Regions from separate parts of the Kineosporia sp. NBRC 101731 genome, predicted to be linked through region 2. Evidence: predicted binding sites of a transcription regulator. Region 2 holds the regulator's gene; the other holds the start of a gene.
The links. Region 2 encodes HspR, which represses chaperone genes until heat shock. Its sites were predicted from a motif close to ANTTGAGNCNGNCNGNCTCAANT; they were not measured.
Positions count from the first base shown of each region.

Region 1: QSK05_RS14660 (Hsp20/alpha crystallin family protein) is a predicted target of HspR. The motif match lies at 2,550-2,572, and genes of this name have one in related genera.

Region 1 covers NZ_BSTC01000004.1:377,303-389,040, forward strand. The annotation lists gene QSK05_RS14650 (thiazole synthase) at 1-702, shown strand, start outside; gene QSK05_RS14655 (ThiF family adenylyltransferase) at 699-1,826, shown strand; gene QSK05_RS14660 (Hsp20/alpha crystallin family protein) at 1,997-2,455, opposite strand; gene QSK05_RS14665 (MarR family winged helix-turn-helix transcriptional regulator) at 2,700-3,221, opposite strand; gene QSK05_RS14670 (SAM-dependent methyltransferase) at 3,433-4,233, shown strand; gene QSK05_RS14675 (XdhC family protein) at 4,449-5,552, shown strand; gene QSK05_RS14680 (xanthine dehydrogenase family protein molybdopterin-binding subunit) at 5,585-7,726, opposite strand; gene QSK05_RS14685 (FAD binding domain-containing protein) at 7,719-8,720, opposite strand; gene QSK05_RS14690 ((2Fe-2S)-binding protein) at 8,720-9,202, opposite strand; gene QSK05_RS14695 (alpha/beta fold hydrolase) at 9,199-9,900, opposite strand; gene QSK05_RS14700 (ABC transporter permease) at 9,907-10,845, opposite strand; gene QSK05_RS14705 (ABC transporter permease) at 10,842-11,738, opposite strand, start outside.
Region 2 covers NZ_BSTC01000001.1:515,714-527,451, forward strand. The annotation lists gene QSK05_RS02190 (hypothetical protein) at 1-416, opposite strand, end outside; gene QSK05_RS02195 (sensor histidine kinase) at 578-1,951, opposite strand; gene QSK05_RS02200 (response regulator transcription factor) at 1,955-2,641, opposite strand; gene QSK05_RS02205 (hypothetical protein) at 2,742-3,734, shown strand; gene dnaK (molecular chaperone DnaK) at 3,892-5,757, shown strand; gene grpE (nucleotide exchange factor GrpE) at 5,757-6,554, shown strand; gene QSK05_RS02220 (DnaJ C-terminal domain-containing protein) at 6,638-7,738, shown strand; gene QSK05_RS02225 (heat shock protein transcriptional repressor HspR) at 7,747-8,202, shown strand; gene QSK05_RS02230 (heme-degrading domain-containing protein) at 8,214-8,699, shown strand; gene QSK05_RS02235 (DUF192 domain-containing protein) at 9,156-9,482, shown strand; gene QSK05_RS02240 (hypothetical protein) at 9,785-10,138, shown strand; gene QSK05_RS02245 (OmpA family protein) at 10,280-11,440, shown strand; gene QSK05_RS02250 (hypothetical protein) at 11,437-11,738, shown strand, end outside.

The sequences.
Region 1 (11,738 bases), on a different contig from region 2:
ATCCTGGAGAGCGCGCTGCGGGCCTCCGGCACACAGCTGACGACCGTGGCGATGCGCCGGATCGACCCCACGGCCGATGGAGGGCTGCTCGACATCCTGACCCGGGTGGGTGTGCAGGTCCTGCCCAACACCGCCGGATGCCGCACCGCCCGTGAGGCCCTGCTGACGGCCCGGCTGGCCCGCGAGCTGCTCGGCACGTCGTGGGTCAAGCTGGAGGTGGTGGCCGACGAGGACACCCTGCTCCCGGACGCCGGTGAACTGCTCGACGCGGCGGGTCAATTGGTCGACGAGGGCTTCACCGTGCTGGCCTACACCAATGACGACCCGGTGCTGGCACAGCGACTGGAACACGCCGGCTGCGCTGCGGTGATGCCGCTGGGCGCGCCGATCGGCACCGGCCTGGGTGTGCTGAACCCGCACAACATCGCTCTCATCGCCCAGCGGGCCGGCGTTCCCGTCCTTCTCGATGCCGGGATCGGCACCGCCTCCGACGCAGCCCTGGCGATGGAGCTGGGGTGTGACGGTGTGCTTCTGGCTACCGCGGTGACCCGGGCGCACGACCCCGAGCGGATGGCGGTCGCGATGCGGCTGGCGGTCCAGGCCGGGCGCGCGGCCCGGCTCGCTGGGCGTATCCCGAAACGTGAACGGGCGCTGGCCTCCTCGACGCCGGTGGGCCTGGCCGAGTTCGGGGACCGCGCGTGACCGGTGACGTACGTCCGCCCTTGGTGGCCCCGGGAGGCCCCCTGACCGAGGCCGAACACCGGCGCTATGCGCGCCATCTGGTGCTGCCGGAGGTGGGCGGGACCGGTCAGCGACGGCTGAAGGCCGCCCGCGTGCTGCTGGTGGGGGCCGGAGGCCTCGGTTCACCCTCCCTGCAGTACCTGGCCGCGGCCGGCGTGGGCACGATCGGGCTGGTGGACGACGACGTGGTCGAGGAGTCCAATCTGCAGCGACAGGTGATCCACACCGGTGCGGACGTCGGGCGGTCCAAGGTCGACAGCGCCGCCGACGCGGTGCGGCGGGCCAACCCGCTGGTGCGCGTCGAACGACATCGCGAACGGCTGCACACCGGCAACGCCGTCGGGCTGGTCGAGCAGTACGACCTGGTACTCGACGGCTCGGACAACTTCCCCACCCGCTACCTGGTGAACGACGCCTGTGTGCTGACCGGCATCCCGTGGGTCTGGGCCGCCGTGCTGCGGTCCCAGGGCCAGGCCAGCACCTTCTGGGGCGGACACGGCCCGCAGTACCGCGATCTGTTCCCTGAGCCACCCGCCCCCGGCTCCGTGCCCGACTGCAACGACGCGGGCGTCCTGGGGGCTGTCTGTGGCCTGTTCGGCTCGATCATGGCCGCCGAGGCGGTCAAACTCATCACCGGCACGGGTCAGAGCCTGCTCGGGCGGGTGCTGACCCTGGACGTACAGACCTGGTCGTGGCGCACGTTCCGCCTCATCCCCGACGCCACCCGGGCACCGATCACCCGCCTGGCACCGCCCACGCTCCCCATGATCACCGCGGGAGACCTGGCCGGACGCCTGCGGGCCCGCGCCGCCGGGGACGACGACTTCCTGCTCATCGACGTGCGCGAACCGGCCGAGCACGACCGGTTCGCCATCCCCGGAGCCCTGCTGGTCCCGCTCGCCGACCTGGAACGGGCCGATCTACCCCGGGACGTACCGCTGATCCTGTACTGCGCGGCCGGTCAGCGATCGGCCCGGGCGATCCAGGTGCTGCGCCGCCAGAAATACAGCCTTCTGCATCACCTCGACGGAGGTATCCGGGCCTGGACGGCGAGCGTGGCCTCTGCCGACGGGGTGGAACGATGACGAAAATGTCGAGCGCGTAAGTACTATCGATGCTGACAATGTGAGCGGGAGGGTGCGCGATCCCTCGACGGTGGGCGTCTGCATCGGCGTCGTCCCGATGCGCGGGCCGACCCCGAACGTGAACAGGGCCGGCCCGTTGCCGGACCGGCCCTGTTATCCGTCGGTGTGAATCAGCCTTCGGTGATCTCGATCCGGCGCGGCTGCGTCTCACCGGACTTGGGCACGGACACCCGCAGTACGCCGTCGGCCAGGGAGGCGCTGACCTGGTCGGCCGCCACACCCTTGGGCAGCAGGGTGCTGTACTGGAACCGGCCGGCCCGGCGCGCGTGGCGCTGTTCCCCGTCTTCGGACAGGGCGTACTCGCCGCCCACCGTGAGGGTGTCCCCCTCGACGCTCAGCTCGATCTCGTTCTTCCGGAAGCCGGGAACCTCGAGGCTGATGACGTAACCAGAGTCGGACTCGGTGACGTCTGCCAACGGACGCCAGGTACGGCGGGCTGCGGCCTGGTCACGCTCGACCGGGCCGAACACCGACTGCACGACCTGGTCGAACTGACGCTGGATGTCGCCGAACTCGCGGAAAGGATCCCAGCGGACGACCGCGTCACCCGAACGCACAGGAAGAGCCATCTCAGCTCACACTCCTTCGTCAATCTCGTCTTTCGGCGGCCCCTCATCCGGCCGCAGGAAAACGATAAACCGACGGGCGAACGTGCGCAAGGCTAGTTGAGCCACTTCCACTCAACTTCTTGGACGATCAGCCAGGCAACAACAAACACGCAGGTCAGAGGCGCGGCCCGAGGCATGACGCAGCATCGGAGCCGTTCGGTCCGGCTCGGCCGGCCATCACTTGGAGCCGTCGGCCCCGTACCAGTCAGGCGCTCTGGGCCGGAGGGGTGGGGTTGTTCCGCGGCCGGGGACCGGAACCCGACCGGGTGCCGGCGTGCAGGTGGGTGACCGGGCGGGGCCGGTGCCGGCCCACCATGAACCGGCCCAGCAGCGCAGCGAGCGCGGTGCGCTCACTCGTCGAGAGCCCGTAGGTGAGGGCGTCGATCCGGGCGCAGGTCTCGTCGTAGAACTCCTGGGCGATGGACGCACCGATGGAGGTCAGGGTCAGGACGACGGGGTAGGTGCCGGCCGGGTCGGGGCCGCGGGTGACGTGGCGGCTGGTCTCGGCCGCCTGGACCAGGCCGGTCAGGGTCGGCTCGGCCACCCGCAGCACGGCACCCAGCCGGGACAACTCCACCGGTCCGGGCGTCAGCACGCACAGCAGCACCCCCTGCTGCGGGGGAATCCCCAGGTCACGGGCCGAGTCCGCGTACACCCGCTCGAGCAGGAACGACCCGCGGACCGGGGCCGGGGCCCTACCTGTGTCACTCCCGGGCCACTCATCCATCCCTTGAGACTACGCAGTGACCCGGAGCTCACCGGGGAACGGCCCGCCATGGTTGTTCAGCGACGGGCCGGCAGTCGCCGATGCGGGTCACCGGTCCGGGGCGGCTGCGCTCCGCCGGGTAAGGGTGTGGGCGCCTGTCGAGGTGGGATATGCCCGTTTCGCGCGGCTAGGCTGACGGCGTGCTGCTACCCCGCGCGGAAGGCCCGACGTCATGACGACTCCCGACTGGGCACCTCCCGGTATCGACCTCACTGTTCCATCGCCGGCCCGGGTGTACGACTACCTGCTGGGCGGGGCTCACAACTTCGCCGTGGACCGGGAGTTCGCCGAGAAGGTGCTCGCCGTGATCCCGACGATCGCGACCGCGGCGCAGACGAACCGGGCCTTCGTGCAGCGGGCCGTGACCTTCATGGCGCAGCAGGGCATCGACCAGTTCCTCGACCTCGGCTCGGGCATACCCACCATGAGCAACGTGCACGAGATCGTCCAGCCCGTGCTGCCCGGGGCCCGGGTGCTCTACGTCGATCACGACCCGATCGCGGTGGCCCACAGCGAGCTGATCCTGCGCGACAACCCCTCGACCGCCATCCTGATGGGCGATCTGCGGCGGCCCCACGACATTCTCACCTCACCGCAGTTGCTGGACCTGCTCGACCTGTCCCGCCCGATCGGGCTGCTGCTGGCCTCGGTGCTGCCGTTCGTGCCGGACGCCGACGATCCCTACCAGGCCGTGGCCGCACTGCGGAACGCGGCCGCACCGGGGAGTTTCGTCGCGATCACCCATGTCATCGACGAGGGGCGAACCGCCGACACCCGCAAGGCGGCCGGGCTCTACCGCAACGCTGCCGACTCCATGCAGGTGCGCACCCGCGAGCAGGTCACCTCCTTCTTCGGCGACTGGGACCTCGTCGAGCCCGGCCTGGTCTGGACCCCCCAGTGGCGTCCGGCGTGGCCGGACGAGGCCGCACGCGACCAGAACAACATCGCTGTGGCCGGGGTGGCCCGGCGCTGACCTCTCGCTCGCCAGGAAACCTAGGTTGCGTGCATCTCCACCCACCCAGGAGAACCACGGCGATCACCGCCCTGACGGTGGCCGCCGCGCTGTTCACGGCCACCGCACCCGGTGCCCAAGACCCCGGACGGAAACAACTGCGGGTTAGGGTCCTGAGAAGAGTTCCGGACGAGTATCTCGACCTCACAACAGATGTCGGGGCAGGGCGGTAGCACGTGCGCGATCTGATCGACGAGTTGAGCGCCTGGTGGGAAACCGGGGAGAACGTCGCTGTAGCCACCGTGGTGGCCACCTGGAACTCCGCCCCCCGGCAACCCGGCTCGGCCCTGGTCGTCGGCCCGGAAGACAGTGTGGTCGGCAGCGTTTCCGGCGGTTGCGTGGAGGGGGACGTCTACTCCCGGGCGATCGCGGTCCGCGATGGCGGTGTGCCGGTCCTGCAACGCTACGGCGTCAGCGACGACGACGCCTTCTCGGTCGGCCTGACGTGCGGTGGCACCATCGAGATCTTCGTCGAACAGGTCGGGCGGGAAACGTTCCCCGAACTGGGGGAGGTCCTGGCCGATGTCCGGTGCGGGCGTCCGGTCGCCGTCGCGACCGTCATTGCCGCTGAGAGCCACCGACCGGGGCGGCGATTGATCGTGCGACCGGAGAGCGTGACCGGATCCCTCGGCGATGCCGATCTCGATGCGGCCGTGCTCCACGAGGCGCGCGGCCTCCTGGCCCAGGGATCCAGCGGCGTGCACCGCCATGCGGGCGACGGCGGGACCACCGTCTTCATCAGTTCCTACGCGCCGCGCCCGCGCCTGATCATTTTTGGTGCCCAGGACTTCGCCGCCGCGTTGTCACGCGTCGGTCGCGAGCTGGACTACCACGTCACCGTGTGCGACGCCCGGGCGACGTTCGCCACGGCGAAGCGTTTCCCGGCCGCCGACGAGGTCGTCGTGGAGTGGCCGCACCGCTACCTGGCGCGGACCTCTGTGGACGAGCGCACGGCACTGTGCGTGCTGACCCATGATGCGAAGTTCGATGTCCCCCTCCTGGACCTGGCCCTGCGACTGCCCGTCGGGTATGTGGGGGCCCTGGGCTCACGGCAGACCGTCGCCGACCGGCTCGAGCAGCTGAGGACACGCGGGGTACCGGCAGCTGCACTGGCCGGGTTACGCGCACCGATCGGCCTCGACCTGGGGGCCAGAACCCCCTCCGAGACCGCCATCTCGATCGTGGCGGAGATCGTGGCCGCGGGCCGGGGTGGTAGTGGCCGGCCGTTGTCGGTCCTGACCGGGCCGATCCACCGGCCGGTGGGGGTGTCGCAGCGCTGAAGGGCGCTGCGGGGCGGGGACGATGAGGGCGGTCAAACGTCTGCCATCGTCACCGGCAGGCGGCGCGCCCGGTACCCCGTCGCGTGAAAAACGGCATTGGTCACGGCCGCCGCCACCCCGACCATGGCCACCTCGCCCAGGCCTTTCACCCCGGACGCGTTCAGGAGAGGGTCCGGACGGTCCACGAAGTCCACGTCGATGTGCCCGATGTCGGCGTTCACCGAGATCGGGTACTCCTCCAGGGTGGCATTCAGGAACCCGCCCAGCCGGGGGTCGACCACCAGATGCTCGCGCAGCGCGGCACCCAGCCCCCAGACCACTCCTCCGCGCACCTGCCCGGCGGCCGTCACCCGGTTGGCCACCCGGCCGCAGTCGGCCACGCTGAGCACCCGGGGCACCCGGATCCGGCCGGTGTGGCGTTCCACCCTCACCTCGACGAAGTGGGCGATGAAACTGAACGCGGCGAAGTCACCGTAGACCGGACCCGCGGCCGCGACCAGGCCCTGGGCGGCGCGGTCGGCCAGCGCCGCCGGAAGACCGTTGTCCGCCTCGGCGCTCAGGCCCTCGGCCGATGCCAGGTCCCGTCCACCGAGCACGCGGCGCAGTTCTGTCAGGGCCGCCTCCACCGCCGGAAGGGTGGACGCGGTCCCCCAGGAGCCGGCGGTCAGCGGCTGCGCACCGACCCGTGTGTCCCCCAGTTCCACCCGAATCCTCGAGGCCGGGATGCTCAGCTGCGAGGACACCAGGGCGGCCACCGCCGAGCTCATGCCCTGCCCCATCTCGTGCCCGTCGGTTCGCACCACCACTGAGCCGCCGCCGGCCACGGTGATCCGGGCCCGGGCCGGCGTGACGTTGGCCGGGTAGGCACCCACCGCGACACCCCAGCCGATCCGGTGGCCGTCGGCGTCCGTCCAGGTTCCGGGATCCAGGGGCCGCCGCTCCCAGCCGAATCGCTCGGCGCCCCGGCGCAGGCACTCCCCCAGGTGGCGGGACGAGAACGGCAGGCCACTGACCGGGTCATGGGTGGTGTCGTTGGCCAGCCGCAGTGCCAGGGGATCCAGGCGCAGCTCCGTGGCGAGTTCGTCCACCGCTGATTCGAAAGCCCATACGCCCGGCTGCTCGAACGGTGCCCGCATGTACCCGGGTGTCTGGACGTCGTTGCGCACCAGCCGCTGTCGGCTGCGGAAGGCCGGGATGCCGTAGAGCCGCGACGTCACCTTGGCATAGCCGGCGGGGAACAGATCGTGTCGTGAGGTCTGCTGGTCCACCTCGTGCACGGCAGCGGTCATCCGGCCGGATGCGTCGGCCCCCAGTATCACCCGGTGCCGGGTCTGTGGTCGAAAGCTGGCCTGGTGAAAAGTCTGTGTCCGGGTCAGCACCAGTTTCACCGGTCGCCCGGCGCGTCGGGCGGCCAGGGCCAGCGGTGCCAGATACGGCTGCTGGGCATTGCGCTGGCCGAACCCCCCGCCCAGGTAGGGCGAGCGGACTTCGACCTGAGCCGGGTCCAGACCCAGCTGGCGGGCCAGACCGTGCCGGAGGGCACCGGCGTTCTGGGTGCCCTCGTGGACCACGAGCCGGTCGCCGTGCCATTGCACCACGGCCGAGAGCAGTTCGAGCGGTGTCGCGTTCTGGGACGGGTGCTCGTAGACCGCGTCGACCCTCACCGCGGACGAGGCCAGGGCGTCGTCGGCGTCGCCGACCACCACGTCGTCGGCGAACGGGATCGGGATGGCCTCGCGCTGCAGGAGGGTCTGCGCGCCCGGTGCGTCCACGTCGCACGCGAAGGGCTCCTCCTCGTAGGTGGCGGTGATCAGTTCCGCAGCGTGGGCCGCCGCCACCGGGGTCTCGGCCAGCACGAGCGCGATCGGCTGTCCACGGTGGGCGATCCGGTCGTGGCTCAGCGGCTGCAGTCCCTGAGTCCCGTAGCCGCCGCCCATCACGAACGACGCCGGGCCCAGTTCGTCCTCGCCGAAACGGGTCACGGCGAACAGGACGCCGGGTACGGCCTCGGCCCCGGAGACATCGATCGTGACGATCCGGCCGCGGGCGATGGTCGCTGTGGCGAAGGCCGCGTGCACCAGACCGGGCGGCACCCGGTCGGCCCCGTAAAGAGCTGCGCCGGTCACCTTCTCACGAGCATCCAGCCGGACCTGAGCACCACCGGTATCAGTCACGACGCCCCCAGGCGGTCAACAGCGCATCCGTCACCGCGCGGGCGCCGAGTTCGATCCGGAATCCGTTGTGCCGCCCCGGGCGGGCGTCTTGCAGAGCCATCTCCCCGGCCCGACGCGCTGTGGCGGCCGGCAGAGGACGTCCGTGCAGCCAGTCCTCGACGGCCCGGGCCCGCCAGGGCCGGGTGGCGAGGCCGCCCAGGACGATACGGCACATACCGACGCGGTCGGTCCCGGGCTGGGCCTGCAGGGCCACGGCCGCCGAGGCCCAGGCGAAAGCGTAGCTCTCGCGCGGACGCAGCTTGGTGTAGGTGGATGCCCGGGCGACCGGCAGCACCGGCACGCGAACGGCCGTGATCAGTTCTGCGGGGTGGAGAGTGGTCTCCTGATCGGGCGTCTGGCCCGGTAGCCGGTGCAGCCCGGCGACGGGCAGGCGGCGCGCGCCCTCCGGGCCGATCACGTCGATCTGGGCCTCGAGCGCGACCAGGGCCACGGCCAGGTCTCCGGGGTAGACCGCCGTGCAGTGCTCGCTGCCGCCCAGCACGGCTTGCCCCTCGTCGATCCCCTCCCGCGCGCCGCAGCCGGAGCCTGGAACTTTCTTGTTGCAGGGCTGCTGGCCCCGGAAATACGTGCACCGGGTGCGTTGCAAGAGGTTTCCGCCGATCGAGGCCATGTTGCGGATCTGCGGGGTCGCGCCCTGCCGCAGAGCCTCGGCGATGACCGGGAACTTCTCCCGGACGACGGGTTCCGCCGCGAGAGCGGACATCCGGACGCCGGAACCGATGATCAGCTCGTCATCGGTCACGGTGAGGTGCATCAGCTCGGGGATCCGGTTCACGTCGACCACACAGCGGGGTGTCTCGGCACCGAGCTTCATCAGGTCGTAGAGCGTGGTGCCGCCGGCCAGGAACCTGACCGGTCCCTCGCCCCGCAGCTCCGAGGCCAGGAGCACGGCCTGGTCCACCGAGCCGGCCCGGTGGTACTCGAAGGGGAACATCAGTTCGCACCCGCCCCGGGCTCGGCCGCACAGGCGAGAACGGCGGCCGTTATCCCTGTGTAAGCACCGCACCGGCAGAGGTTTCCGCTCATGAACTCGCGTACCTCGTCCTCGGTGCGGGCGTTTCCCTCGGCCATGCAGGCCAGCCCGGACATGATCTGCCCCGGCGTGCAGTAACCGCACTGCAAGGCGTCGTGGTCGACGAACGCCTGCTGCAACGGGTGCAGCGCACCGTCCTCACCGTGGATCCCTTCGATCGTGGTGACCGCCGCGTCGTCCACCTGGACCGCCGGGGTCAGGCACGACAGAACGCGACGACCGTCCACATGGACCGTGCAGGCTCCGCAGTGCCCCGCGTCGCAGCCCTTCTTGGTACCGGTCAGCACCAGCCGTTCGCGGATCACGTCCAGCAGACTTTCGCGCGGGTCCACGTCCAGGCGGGTGCTCTCGCCGTTGACCGTCATCGTGACCGGCACCGTCACAGCCAGCCCTCGACCGTGGCGAGGAACTCCGGCATGTCCGACTGGAAGAGCCCGTGATTGCTGCCCTTCTGGGTGCGCACCTCATAGCCTCCGACCCGAAGGGCCTCGGCCATCACCGGGGGTACCAGCACGCTGGGGTCGGCCAGGACCACCAGGGAACGTGTCGCGGCCGGGATCGCGGGCATCGTGGTGCGACGTAGCTGGAGCAGGGGGTCGTGGAAGAGTCTCCAGTCCATCGCGAGGTAGCGGGCCAGGGTCTCCTGCCTGGCCGCCTCGGACAGGCCCGGGTACAGGACCTTCAGGTCGTCCCGGTTCATCGGTGACCCGTCCGGCTTGGTCAGGGCCTGGGCGTACGGGTCGACCTCGCGGGCGGTCCAGGCCGGATCCAGGTACAGGGCGCGCTCCACCTTCAGGTCGCGCACGGCCCCGGGGAGCACCTTGCCACCGAGTGAGTGACCGATCGCGAGCTCGACCGGCTCACCGATCGTTTCCACCACATCGTCGGCGAGAGCCTGCAGTGCGTAGTGATCGCCCCGGGGGCTGTCACCGTGCCCCCGCAGGTCGGGTGCCAGCACCCGGTAGCCGCGGTCCACCAGGACCTCGGCCAACGGCGTCATCCATTCCTTGGTGGAGGTGGCCCCGTGGATCAGCAGGGCCCGGCGCGAGCCGGAGCCCCATTCCTTCACAGCCAGTTTCATCGTGTGCTACACCAGTTCCGGGTCGTGTTCGATGCGCCCGGACGAGCTCAGGGCGTCCCGCAGGCCATCGCCCGTCAGGTTGAAGGCCAGCACGATCCACAGCAGCACCACGCCCGGGCTCACCACGGCCCACCAGGCCAGTCGCAGCTGGGTCGTGGCGTCGCCGAGCATCGTGCCCAGCGAGAACGAGGGCGGCTGGGCCCCCAGACCGAGCAGGCTCAGGGAGCTCTCGACCAGGATCATCACGCCGGCCGAGGTCGTCCACAGCACCACCACCGGGCCGAGCACGTTGGGGGCCACGTGCCGCAACAACAGCCGGACGGCACCCGTGCCGTGGGTGCGCGCCGCGGTGATGTAGTCCATCCGGCAGACCTGGGCCACCGAGGAAACAATCGTGCGGGCGTACACGGTCCATCCCCAGATGGACAGGACCACAGCCAGTTTGAGGATGCCGGGGCCCATCACCGCCGTCAGCGCCAGACCCACCACGACGAACGGCAGCGCGAACTGGATGTCAGCCACCCGCAGCAGGATCGGCCCGGCGAAACGCTGCTCGTAACCGGCGAGCAGGCCCAGGCCCAGACCCAGCACGGCGCTGGCGGTGGCCACCCCCAGACCGAACATCAGACTCAGGCGCAGCCCGTGTACGGCCCGGCTGAGCACGTCCCGCCCGAGGGAGTCCGTGCCCAGCAGGCCACCGCCGCCCCCGAGCCAGGACGGCGGCTCGTTGGTCGCCATCAGGTTCTGGTGCGTGGGACTGGTTCCCACCAGGAACGGGCCGAAGACCGCCAGCAGTACGGTGACCGCGAGCATGATCAGCCCGACCCGGCCGGTCGGCGAGCCCCAGGTCGCACCGATCACCTGCCGGGTCCGTGAGCTCCGGGCCGGGGGCACCGCCGCCGGGTCCGGCAGGCCGTCGACGACGGCCGAAGGGATCGCGCTCATGCCGTTCCTTTCCGAAGACGAGGGTCGATACCGCGCACCGCCAGGTCGAGGGCGATGTTGACCGCGGTGATCAGCACGGCGAAGACCACGATGCACGCCTGCACGACCGGGAAGTCCCGGCTGTTGACGCTGCGCACCAGCAGGTTGCCGATGCCTCCGAAGTTCATGATCGGCTCGAGCACCAGCAGGGCACTGAACAGGAACGAGAACTGGATGCCCAGCCAGGCCAGGAGCGGTGGTACGGCGATCGGCAGGGCGTGACGGAACAACACGACCGCCGGCGACAGACCGAGTGAACGAGCGGTCAGCACGGGGCCCTGGGCCAGGGCGTCGAGCATCTGCCCCCGCACCAGCCGGGAGGTGGCCGAGACCGCCGAGACGGTCAGGACGGTCACCGGGATGGCCAGGGCCGCGTAACCGACGTTGCCGGTGGCGGGCAGCCAGCCCAGCTGGAGGGCGAACACCAGGATCAGGACGAAGGCGAGCAGGAAGTAGGGCACGCCATCGGTCAGGAAGGCCGCCCCCATCACCAGCCGGCCGCCGGGCCGGGTCGGGTGCAGCGCCGCGTACAGGCCGATCACCAGCGAGATCAGCGGCCCGATCACCAGGGCCGGGACGATGATCCACAGGCTGGTCGCCAGACGGGACCACAGCAGCGAGTTCACGGGGGCGTCCATCGCGAACGACTGTCCGAAGTCGAAGGTGAAGGTGCTGACCAGCGTGTGCACGTACTGAAGCCACAGGGGGTCGTCCAGGCCGAGCCGGGTGCGCGTGGCCTCCAGTACCTCGGGGCCGGCATCGGGCGGGGACAGCAGGGCGGCCGGGTCGCCCGAGAGCCGGGTGAGCACGAAAAGAACCGTGGACACCCCGAACACCACCAGCAGGAGGAGACC
Region 2 (11,738 bases):
GTGGTGGGTTTCGAGGTGGCCGTCGAGGTCTTGGTGGTCGCCTTCGTCGTGGCGGCCGAACTGGGGACGTCGGTCCCGCCCCCCTGCGTGGCCCGGGTTTTCGTGGTGGTGGCCGCGGCGGTGGAACCCTGCTGGCCCGTGGTGCTGCCGCCGGCCCGCTTCTTCCGGCGGGGCGCACCGGTGGCCTCGGCGGTGGGGGTGGCATCCGCCGAGGACTTGTTCCCGGACTGGTCCGGGGCCTGGGTCTGAGCCTGCTGCGCCTGCTGGGCGGTGGCCTTCTTCACCTCGTCCTGACCGCGGGTCTGCGAGGCGGCCAGCGCGGTGGTGCCGCCGACGGCGACGAGGGTGATCGCGGTGACCGCACCGGTCAGGGTGCCCGCGACTCTCAGGCCGCGGTCTCGGTCGTCAGGGCTCACAGAACGCACCCGCCCACTGTGGGGTCACCTCGGTGAAGAGCCGGTCATCCAATTCTCAAATAAACCTCAACCGAACGGAGTTGCCGCAGGTCGGTGTACGCAAGTGATCACGGACGGCTAACGGTATGAACCGTTCGGCCCCAGCTGCGTTCCGGCGTCCCTCAGGACTGTCCGACGAGCTTGCGGAGCTTCTGGCCCAGACCGCCACCGGCCGAGCCGCGTCGCTGCCGCATGCGCTCGCGGGTCCGGGTCTCGGCGGGGCTCAGCACCACCTGCACCTTGGCCCCGCCCAGACGGGAACGTCCCAGTTCCAGCCGTCCGCCCGAGGCGATCGCCGCCCGGCGCACGATGTCCAGGCCCAGACCGGAGGAGCCGGCGTTGCTGTGCCCCCGGGCCACCACGTCGGCGCCCGGCAGCCCGTTGCCGCCGTCCTGCACGGCCAGCACGATCTCGTGCGCGGCGTTGGTGTTCACCGTGACCTCGAGCGGCACGCCCTCCTCGGTGTGAGCGAACACGTTGTCGATCAGCACGTCCACCACGTCGGTGAGCTCCACCGGGTCGATCCGCGCCCAGGTGGGGCGGCTCGGCAGCCAGGTGCGCAGGGATCGTCCCTGCTCGTCGGCCAGCGCCGACCAGAACGCCACCCGCTCACCGACCAGCGCGGCCACGTCGCAGCGCGAGGCCACGTTCGGCCGGACCGGGCGCCGGGCGTCCTGCACCACCGCGTTGACCGTGCGCTCCAGCGTGGCCACGTGCTCCTCGATGCGCTGGGCGACCTCCGGGTCGGCGATGGCCTCGACGTCCAGGCGCAGCGCGGTGACCGGTGTGCGCAGGCGGTGCGAGAGGTCGGCGACCGACTCCCTCTCGGAGATCAGCAGCTGCTCGATGCGGGCCGAGAGCCGGTTGAGCGCCCCGGCCATGGCCACCACCTCGGGTGGCCCGTGCTCGGGACTGCGGATGTCGAGGCGGCCGTCGCGGATCGAGTCTGCCGCTGCGGCCAGGTCTTTGATCGGGTCGCTGAGTCTTCGCGCCAGGGTGTCGGCGGCTCCGACGGAGAGCGCCAGCAGCAGCGCGCCCAGGGCGCCGAGGATCCAGCTGGCCTGGCCCACGCCGTCGTGCAGCTCGGCCCCGCTGACCTCGGTGCGCACCACGTAGGCGCCCTCGGTGCTCAGCACCGGCGCGTAGACCACGGCCTCACCGTCGGCGCGGTTGGTGAACGCCAGTCCGTTGCGGGCGCGGTCGACGTTCGTCGAGTCGTTGCCGACCTTGGCGCCCAGGGTGTCGCCGTCCGGCAGGAACACCGTGGTGATGCCGAGCGGACCCTTGGGAGCCTTCGCGGCGGTCTTCAGCGCTTCCTCGGCCGCGCCCGCACCGTTCGCGGCGGCGATCTGCGCGAGGTTCGTGGCGTCGGACGTTGCGGTGGACAGCGTGCGTTCCTCGGCCAGCGACCGCAGCAGCAGCGTGAGCGGGATCAGGAATGCCAGCACCACGGCCGAGGTGGTGGCGGCAACCAGCAGGGTCAGACGCCAGCGCATGTTCTAGTCGGCGCCCGGTGCGACCAGACGGATGCCCACGCCACGCGTGCTGTGCAGGTAGCGCGGCTCGGCGGCCGACTCCCCGAGCTTGCGGCGCAGCCAGGACAGGTGCACGTCGATGGTGCGGTCACCGCCGCCGTACGGCTGCTGCCAGACCTCGGCCAGCAGCTCGCGCTTGCTGACGACCTCGCCGGCGCGCTGGGCCAGGGCCAGGAGCAGGTCGAACTCCTTGCGCGACAGCTCCAGCGGCTCACCGTCCAGGGTGGCCACCCGGGTGCGGGCGTCCAGCGCCAGACCGCCGACCGTGAGCGGGCCCTCGGTCTTCTGCGGCCCGCCGCGGCGCAGCACCGCGCGGATCCGGGCGTCCAGGTGATCCGCGCCGAACGGCTTGGTGACGAAGTCGTCGGCACCCGCGTCCAGCGCCTTGACGGCGTCCGTGTCCTCGTCCCGGGCCGTGACGACGATCACCGGGACCTCACTGACGGCACGCAGCATCGTCAGCACCTGGATGCCGTCGACGTCGGGGAGACCGAGGTCGAGCAGGACTACGTCCGGCCGATCGTCGATCACCGACTGCAGGCCGGGGAGACCGCCCGGTTGCCATTGCACTGCGTGACCGCGATCGGTCAGAGCTCTGGAGAGGGCCGCGCGGATCCCCGCGTCGTCCTCAATGATCAGAATGACCGCCACGTGCGCGACGCTACCGGCTGATGAGTGGTTCCGGACATTCTGAATGTCCGGATCTACACCCACCCGGCTCAACGCTATGGTGCCGACGGAGGTGATTTGGGTGAAACGCCGGTTCGTCGGCACCCTGCTCGCATGGCTCGTGGCGGTCGCCCTGGTGGCCGCGATCGCCTCTTTCGCCATCACTGCGGCGGGGCGTCAGGTGACGTCCGCGCCGGTCTCCGACTCATCACCCATCGCAGTTCCGGCCCCTGCTGACGCGGCACTCGTCACTGACAGTGGCTCGCTCTTCGGCGTTCCGTCGACCGGTCCGGTGCCCGTTCCCGAGGTTGACGAGGAGCGACCCGTCAGCCGCGTCGTGAACGCGCGGGGAGGTCAGATCCAGGCTCGTTGTGCGGGGCAGGACGTGAGTCTGGCCGGTGGATACGCGCGGCCCGACCGGGGCTGGCGGGCTCAGATCCGCTCCGCCGAGCCGAACCGGCTCGAGATCGTCTTCTCCCACGAGTCCCGGCGGGCCGCGCTGGTCACAGCGGTGTGCGACGACGGCGAGCCGACGTTCCGGCAGGCCTCGATCGACCCGCGGGCCTCGGTCCGGGCGCCGGAGGGCCCGTCCAGGAGCGAATCCGGGCGCCCCGATTCACGTGTGACGGAGATCTCGTCGCGTCCTACCCTTTCGGCTGAACCCGCGATCCCTTCCCGCACTCCCGCTCCCTCGCCCACCGGAGCCCCGACGTCCTCGCGCACGGGGACCGCGCCGGCTCCCGGCGGTGGGGCGACCACCTCACGGAACCCACCGGTGACCTCGTCCGGTGGTGAGTCCGGTGGTGGGTCCGGCGCGCCGCCGGCCGGTATCGCCGCGACGACGCCGTCGCCCGGGCGCTCGCGGGTGCCCTCGGCTCCTGCGGTTCCACTGGATCCGACGGCTTCCCCGGCCGACCGGGGGTCTTCGTGTGCTTCGCCCGGCCCGGGTGCAGCGACCGTGCCGCAGGGGGAATCCGGTTGCGGGACGGCCACGTCCGGCGTTCCGGGCGATTCGGGCGGCGCCGATGGATCGGACGGCGAGGGGTCGGCACCGGCCGGACCGGTCGGCCGGTGAGCCGATCGGGTTTTCCTGGGATCCGGGAACATCGGTCGCGTGCCGGTAGTTGAGTGAGGCAGACTCAAGTTTGGTCAGTCCCGAATTGACTAGGTCGACGGACTGCACCAACCTGAGTGGGGGCCACTCAGCTCTTACACGAAGGGAACCAAACATCATGGCAAGAGCGGTCGGAATCGACCTCGGAACCACCAACTCGGTCGTGGCCGTGCTCGAGGGCGGCGAGCCCACCGTCATCGCCAACGCCGAGGGTGGCCGCACCACGCCGTCCGTCGTCGCGTTCGCGAAGTCGGGTGAGCCGTTGGTCGGCGAGGTTGCCAAGCGCCAGGCCGTCACGAACGTCGAGCGGACCATTCGCTCCGTGAAGCGGCACGTGGGCACGGACTGGAACATCGCGATCGACGACAAGAAGTACACGTCGCAGGAGATCTCGGCCCGGGTGCTGCAGAAGCTCAAGCGCGACGCCGAGGAGTACCTGGGCGAGACCGTCACCGACGCGGTGATCACGGTCCCGGCGTACTTCAACGACTCGCAGCGTCAGGCCACCAAGGAGGCCGGCGAGATCGCGGGCCTGAACGTGCGCCGCATCATCAACGAGCCCACCGCCGCGGCCCTGGCCTACGGTCTGGAGAAGGGCAAGGCCGACGAGCGCATCCTGGTCTTCGACCTCGGTGGCGGCACGTTCGACGTCTCCCTGCTCGAGGTCGACGTGGAGGAGGGCGGCAGCACCGCCATCCAGGTCGTCTCGACCGCCGGTGACAACCACCTCGGTGGTGACGACTGGGACCAGCGCGTCATGGACCACCTGGTCAACACCGTGAAGAGCTCGACCGGTGTCGACCTCTCCAAGGACAAGATCGCCATGCAGCGTCTGCGTGAGGCAGCGGAGCAGGCGAAGAAGGAGCTGTCCAGCGCGACGTCCACGACGATCTCGCTGCAGTACCTCTCGATGACCGAGAACGGTCCGGTCCACCTGGACGAGAAGCTCACCCGGGCCCAGTTCCAGCAGATGACCGCAGACCTCCTCGAGCGCACCAAGGCGCCGTTCCTGTCGGTGATCAAGGAAGCCGGTATCTCCGTCTCCGAGATCGACCACATCGTTCTCGTCGGTGGCTCCACGCGTATGCCGGCCGTCAGCGAGCTGGTGCGTGAGCTGACCGGTGGCAAGGAGCCCAACAAGGGCGTCAACCCGGACGAGGTCGTCGCCATCGGCGCCGCTCTGCAGGCCGGTGTCATCCTCGGTGACCGTAAAGACGTGCTGCTCCTCGACGTCACCCCGCTGAGCCTGGGTATCGAGACCAAGGGCGGCGTGATGACCAAGCTCATCCACCGCAACACCGCGATCCCGACCAAGGCGTCCGAGGTCTTCACCACGGCCGACGACAACCAGCCGCAGGTGCTCATCCAGGTCTTCCAGGGTGAGCGTGAGCTGGCTCGCGACAACAAGCCGCTGGGCAACTTCGAGCTCACCGGTATTGCTCCCGCCCCGCGTGGCGTGCCGCAGATCGAGGTCACCTTCGACATCGACGCCGACGGCATCGTGAACGTGTCCGCCAAGGACCGGGGCACGGGCAAGGAGCAGGCGATGCGCATCACCGGTGGCAGCGCCCTCAGCAAGGACGAGATCGACCGCATGGTCAAGGAGGCCGAGGCGCACGCGGAGGAAGACCGCCAGCGTCGCGACGAGGCCGAGGTCCGCAACGGTGCCGAGCAGCTCGTCTACTCGACCGAGAAGTTCCTGCGCGACAGCGACGACAAGCTGCCCGACGAGGGCAAGGCCAAGGTCAACACCGCGATCGCCGAGCTGAAGACGGCGCTCGAGGGCACCGACATCGGTGAGATCAAGGCCAAGCAGGAAGCCCTGTCCACGGCCAGCCAGGAACTCGGCGCGGCGCTCTACGCGCAGCAGTCCGAGGGTGGCGCCGAAGGCGCTGCGGGTTCGGCCGGCGCGAGCGCCGGTGCGGGCAGCACGTCCAAGGACGATGACGTCGTCGACGCCGAGATCGTCGACGAGGACAAGTGATGGGTGAGCAGACTGTCGATCCGTCGGAAGGTGACGGTTCGAGTTCCTCGGGGCCGACCATCCGCGACCGACGTCGGCTCGACCCGGAAACCGGCGAGGTGCGCCAGGACTCGTCCGCCGAGGGTGAGCCGGAAGAGTCCGGCTCACCCGAGTCGGCCGGGAAGGACTCGGCGAAGAGCCAGAACGGCGGCCGGCACGTCGGGAAACCCTCGTCCTCCGGCTCCGAGGACCTCGGGGAAGGCGTCGTGCCCGGTGAGACCGGGTCCGACCGGCCCGACGAGAACGAGAACGACGGCGAGGGTGAGGGTGAGGAGAGCGTGACTGCGGAAGAGATTTCGCTGGACGGGATCCTGGCCGACCTCGACGCCGCCCGGTCCTCGGCGGCCGAGCGGCTCGGCGACCTGCAGCGCCTGCAGGCCGAGTTCGTGAACTACCGGCGCCGGGTCGACCGTGACCGCGACGTGGCCAAGGACACGGCGACCGCCGGTGTGCTGGAGGCTCTGCTTCCGGTGCTCGACGACGTCCACCTGGCCCGTCAGCACGGCGATCTGGAGACCGGGCCGTTCGCGGCGATCGCGGAGAAGCTCGAGGCGGTGCTGGAGCGGTTCGGTCTGGTCCGGTACGGCGAGGCCGGGGAGGAATTCGACCCCTCCGTCCACGAGGCGCTGATGCGCACCGAGGCGGAACTGGCCGAGGGCACCACGACGACCACGGTCGTCCAGGTGCTCCAGCCCGGCTATCGCAGTGGTGACCGGGTGCTGCGAGCAGCCCGGGTCGCCGTCGCCGACCCAAACTGACACCTCGTCCGTGACCGGAGCGGGAAGCGGCTGCTGTCAGCCGCTTCCCGCTCCGGGCCTCCCGGCGGCTCAAGGAGAGACACATGGCGGGCCAGGACTGGTTCGAAAAGGACTTCTACTCGGTACTCGGGGTGCCGCAGAACGCCAGTGCTGCGGACATCAAGAAGGCGTACCGCAAACTCGCGCGCCTGCATCACCCGGATGCGAACCCGGGCGACAAGGGTGCCGACAAGCGGTTCAAGGAGGTCGGCGAGGCCTACGCGGTGCTCTCCGATGCCGAACAGCGGCAGCAGTACGACGCTATCCGGGCGATGTCCCGGGGCGGTGCGCGGTTCACGGCCGGCGGTGGCGGTGGTCCGTCCGCGGGTAACGGTGCGGGCTTCGAAGACCTGCTGGGCAACCTGTTCGGCGGCGGTATGCCGGGCGGTGGCGGTATGCCCGGCGCCGGGCAACAGCGGGTGCGCTACACCACGGGCGGAAACGCGGGTGCGGGTACGGGGGCCGGCGGCCGGAGCGGCGCCGAGTCGCCCATCTTCGAAGACATGCTCAACGGTCTCTTCCCGCCGGGGAGTGCCGGTGCCGGTGGTTACCGGTCACCGCGCGGCCCGATGCGCGGCGGCGACCTGAATGCCACGGCCACCCTCACTTTCCGGCAGGCGATGGAGGGTGCACAGCTCAATCTGCGGGTCGACGACCCGCAGGCCGGACTGCGCACCATCACGGCCCGGATCCCGGCCGGGGTCAGGGCCGGCCAGAAGGTACGCCTGCGGGGCAAGGGCAAGATGTCGGACGTCGGCGGCGAGCCGGGCGACCTCTGGGTCACCGTCTCGGTCGAGCCGCACCCGATCTTCACGCTCGACGGGGCCGACGTGCGCGTCACGGTGCCGGTCACCTTTCCCGAGGCTGTCTTCGGCACCGAGGTCGAGGTGCCGACACCCGACGGTGCCCGGGTGAAGATGAAGGTTCCGGCCGGCACACCCTCCGGGCGCACGCTGCGTGCCCGCGGCCGTGGGGTGAAGACGGCCAAGCGTACCGGCGACCTGCTGGTCACCCTCCAGGTGGCCGTTCCGCAACGGGTGGACGGCAAGGCCCGCGAGGCGCTGAAGACGTTCGCCGAGAACACGGCCGGGGAGAACCCCCGCGCCGACCTGTTCTCCCGTCTCGACGACAACCGCCCGAACTAAGGCATGTCATGGCTGACGAGATCAACGTCGAGTTCAGCGTCGACCCGGACGCACCCATCTTCGTCATCTCGGTAGCGGCACAACTCGCCGGGATGCACCCGCAGACGTTGCGGCAGTACGACCGACTCGGCCTGGTGACCCCGGGCCGGTCGGCCGGCCGCGGCCGTCGGTACTCGGCCCGTGACGTCGCGTCCCTGCGCGAGGTACAGCGCCTTTCCCAGGAAGAGGGCGTGAACCTGGCCGGGATCAAGCGGATTCTCGAGCTGGAGTACGAGAACCGGGCCTTGCGCGGCCAGGTCGAGCAGCTCATGGACGAACTGCGCCTGATGCAGGCCAAGCTGCGCAGCGCCGGGAGGGTCTTCGCGGCCGAGCCCGGCGGCGACATCGTTGCGGTGCCTCCCGGTCGCCGTCCGCGACGGCCTGTCACCTCCACGGCGCTGGTCGTCTGGCGGCCCGGCCGGTAAGACTGGTGCCCATGGATTCCGAGCTTGCCTCCCTCATCGAGGAGATCGAAGACCAGGAGCGCCGTCTGCGGCTGCCTGGCTTCGACAATGACGACGCCTGGCAGATCGGCATCATCCTGGTCGAGCTCGCTGCGTCCCGCCGTGCTCCGGTGACCGTCGACCTGCGCCGCAACGGCCAGCAGCTCTTCCACTACGCCCTGCCCGGCACCAGCGCCGACAACGATGCCTGGATCCGCCGAAAGGCGGCTGTGGTAGATCGTTTCGGGCTGTCTTCGCTCCTCGTGGGCCGTCAGGCGTTCGCCGACGGCGTCTCTTTCGAAGAACGCTTCCGGCTCGACCCCGACCAGTACGCGGCGCACGGCGGGTCGTTCCCGGTGCACGTGCACGGTGTGGGAGTGGTCGGCACGGTCACCGTCTCCGGTCTGCCGGAGGTGGAGGACCACCGGATGGTCGTGGCCGGGCTGGAGCAGTACCTGGACGACCTCAGCAAGAACTGATCTCAGGAGGAACAGGCACGACGGGCGCTGACGGCGATTGCGGGGATCGCCGTCAGGAGCACCAGGAGGGCCCGCCCAGCTTCCTCCGGCGATCACCCCGTTCACCGCGTTCCCGGGGTACGCAGGTCGATGCGGACGCCGACGCGCCCGGTGAAGGGCTCGGGCTCTGAAGCCTCATCGACGTCCAAAAGTTCTGCCATCAGACCGAATCCAGAGTCGGCAACCAAGTCGGCCGCCCCCGGATCCCCACCGCCGACTCGAGCGCGAGCGGCCGTGACCGGCTCTGCCGGTCGTGGGTTGCTGAGCAGCGGCAGCGCCGGCTCCGCAGTCGTGTGGGCGCTCACCTGGTGTCCGGGCGAGCTGGTTGACGGGCCATCAGGCTCACGACAGGTCACTGGGTCCCACTGCGCGGTTACATGGTGCGAATCGCGTGATGGTGACTTTCAGGAGGATCAGGTGACCGGGTTGCTCGTGGACGGTGTCGAGGTTGCCGAGGTGGAGGTGGCTACGAGCTATGTCCAGCGGTCGCGGGGGCTGCTCGGCCGGGACGGGGTGGCGACCGGGCTGGTGCTCCGGCCGGGGTCGAGCGTGCACACGATCGGCATGCGTTTTGCGATCGACGTGGTCTATGTGCGGCGCGACGGAACGGTGCTGGCGGTAGTGACGATGGTTCCGCAGCGGGTCGGGCTTCCCAGGCTGCGCTCCGGCTGGATCCTGGAGACCGAGGCCGGGCGGGCAGCGGGATGGGGCATCGCACCGGGGCGTCATCTCAGCCTGATGTGACCACTCAAGGTAGTCGACTACTTTCGGTCGCCTGTTCCAATTCCGGTTTCTGCTAAGCATTTGATAGCTCAGTGTTATGAACGCTGCGCATCTAGCGTGATCTCATTCACTGAGAGTGCGTCTCGGGTTCAATTGGCCCTAAAGTGGTCCACGTCGTCGTGAGTACACCGTGTGATCGACTCGCGGCGTCCGGAGGGAAGAAGGGAGATGCCCGAGTGTTCAGGGGACAGTTGAGTCCGCGTCTTCGGAGGGGAGAAGCGGATGGCGCTGCACTCGGGGAGATCCCGCCCGGGGTCGAGGCGGTGCGCGGTTGGTGGCAGGACCTGCTGAGTGGGACGAGGTCCCGCGCGGAGGTCTCGGCCCTGGCCGAGGGCTGGGCCCGGGGCTCGCGCCTGGTGGAGTGTCCTTTCGCGCGCCGGGGGCTGTGGCACCTCTACCGGGCGGGGCTGCTCGACGCCGAGACCGGGGCGCCGGTCCGGTCCCGGTCGGAACTCCTTGCGGCGTATGAGACCTGGTGTGCCGACCAGGTTCTGGCCGCGCACGATCCGCAGGCCTGGCGCCTGGTGGCGCGGGACCGGACGCTCGCGGTCCTCGAGGCCTCCCGGTCGGCCGGTCGTCCGCTGCGGCGACGCCCATCCCTTTCACGGATGCACTGATTCGGCCACGGCCCGGAGTGCCCGTCTGGCGCTGAGTTACGCACCAACCGTTCTGGCCTAGGGGTTTTGCCGGAGTGTGACCGGCTCGGGCGGTTCTGCCCTAGGGTCGGCGCCCAGTGGGGACTGAAGGGATATCTTCCGTTGGATACCAATGTTTTCGGGGGGACGGCGGTGCGCCGTGCCTCGATCGGTGTCGTCGTTCTGCTGACCGTCGCCGCGGTCGCGGGGTCGGCGCAGGCCTCGGCCACCCCGACGGCCACCCCGACGGCCACCCCGACGACCACCCCGACCGCGATGCCGCAGGACCAGCTGGCGGCGCAGAAGGTGCCGGTGCTCGGGTCCACCACCCTGCGCCAGGAGATGGACGGCACCAAGACGAAGGCGACGCTGCTGGTGAACGGGGTTCGCCGGATTCCCGGGGCAACGGTGCTCTACTACTCGGCCGGTCTGTCCGAAGGTGCGCGCCCGGAGGACTGGTACAAGTTCACCTCCGGTGCGACCGACCGGAACATCGCTATCAGCAGCATCGGGAACGTGCGCCTGGTGGACTTCTCCGGCGAGAGGATCTACACGCCGCTCCACGAGGACGACGGCGGCACCGACGGCACGGCGATGACCTCGCCCTACCGTTCCTGGCCGAATTTCGAGCCGGGAGGCACGTTCTACACGTTCTACGCGGTGATGCCGGAGCTGCCCGAAGACCTCGACTCGGTGGACGTGCTGGTCGGGCACGGCGACGTCGTGCAGAACGTGCCGATCAGTGACGGCGTGATGGAACCGGCCTCCCTCCAGGTGGAACCGATCCGGATGGGCGAGGCCTGGCCGCAGATCGACCAGGCGGCGGCCGCTTCCTCGCTGCGCCCGCAGGACTCGGTGCGCCCGCTGACCACGACCGTCGCGAATGCCGACGGCACGGTGACGCAGGAGAGCACCGACGAGACGACCACGGTCAACCTCTCGTCGGACGTGTTGTTCGGGGTCGACTCCGCGACGCTCGACCCGTCCGCCGACCAGGTGCTGCAGAAGGCCGCCGACGCGGTGAACTCCTCGGCCGGGAGCGGCGAGATCGAGATCGTCGGCCACACCGACAGTTCCGGCAGCGATGAGCACAACCTGAAGCTGTCCCGGCGCCGCGCCCGGGCCGTGGCCCGGGCCTTGAAGCCGCTGATCACCGTGCCCGGGGTCACCTACCGGATCTCCGGCCGGGGAGAGCAGGACCCGGTCAGCGGCAACGACACCGAGGCGGGCAGGAAGAAGAACCGCCGGGTCGGCGTGGTCTTCGGGCAGGAGGGGGCGAAGTGAGGCGATCGGCGATCGTGGCGGTGCTGGGGCTGCTCCTGGTGGCCGGGGCCGGTGGGCTCTACCTGTCCGGCCGGGACGAGCCGGCCGCCGCTGCCCCCGAGGCGGCACCGGTGGCCACGACGGGTGAGCTGACCGTGGAGGACGCCACCCGGACGTTCCTGGGAGACAGCGCGCCCGTCGGTCCGGCGGTCGCCTCCGAGAAAGGCGTGATCTACGCCTACGACCAGGACACCTCCACGAGCTACGACGCGCCCGGAACCCTCGACATCCTGGCCGTGGACGTCAGCGAATCGTCGAC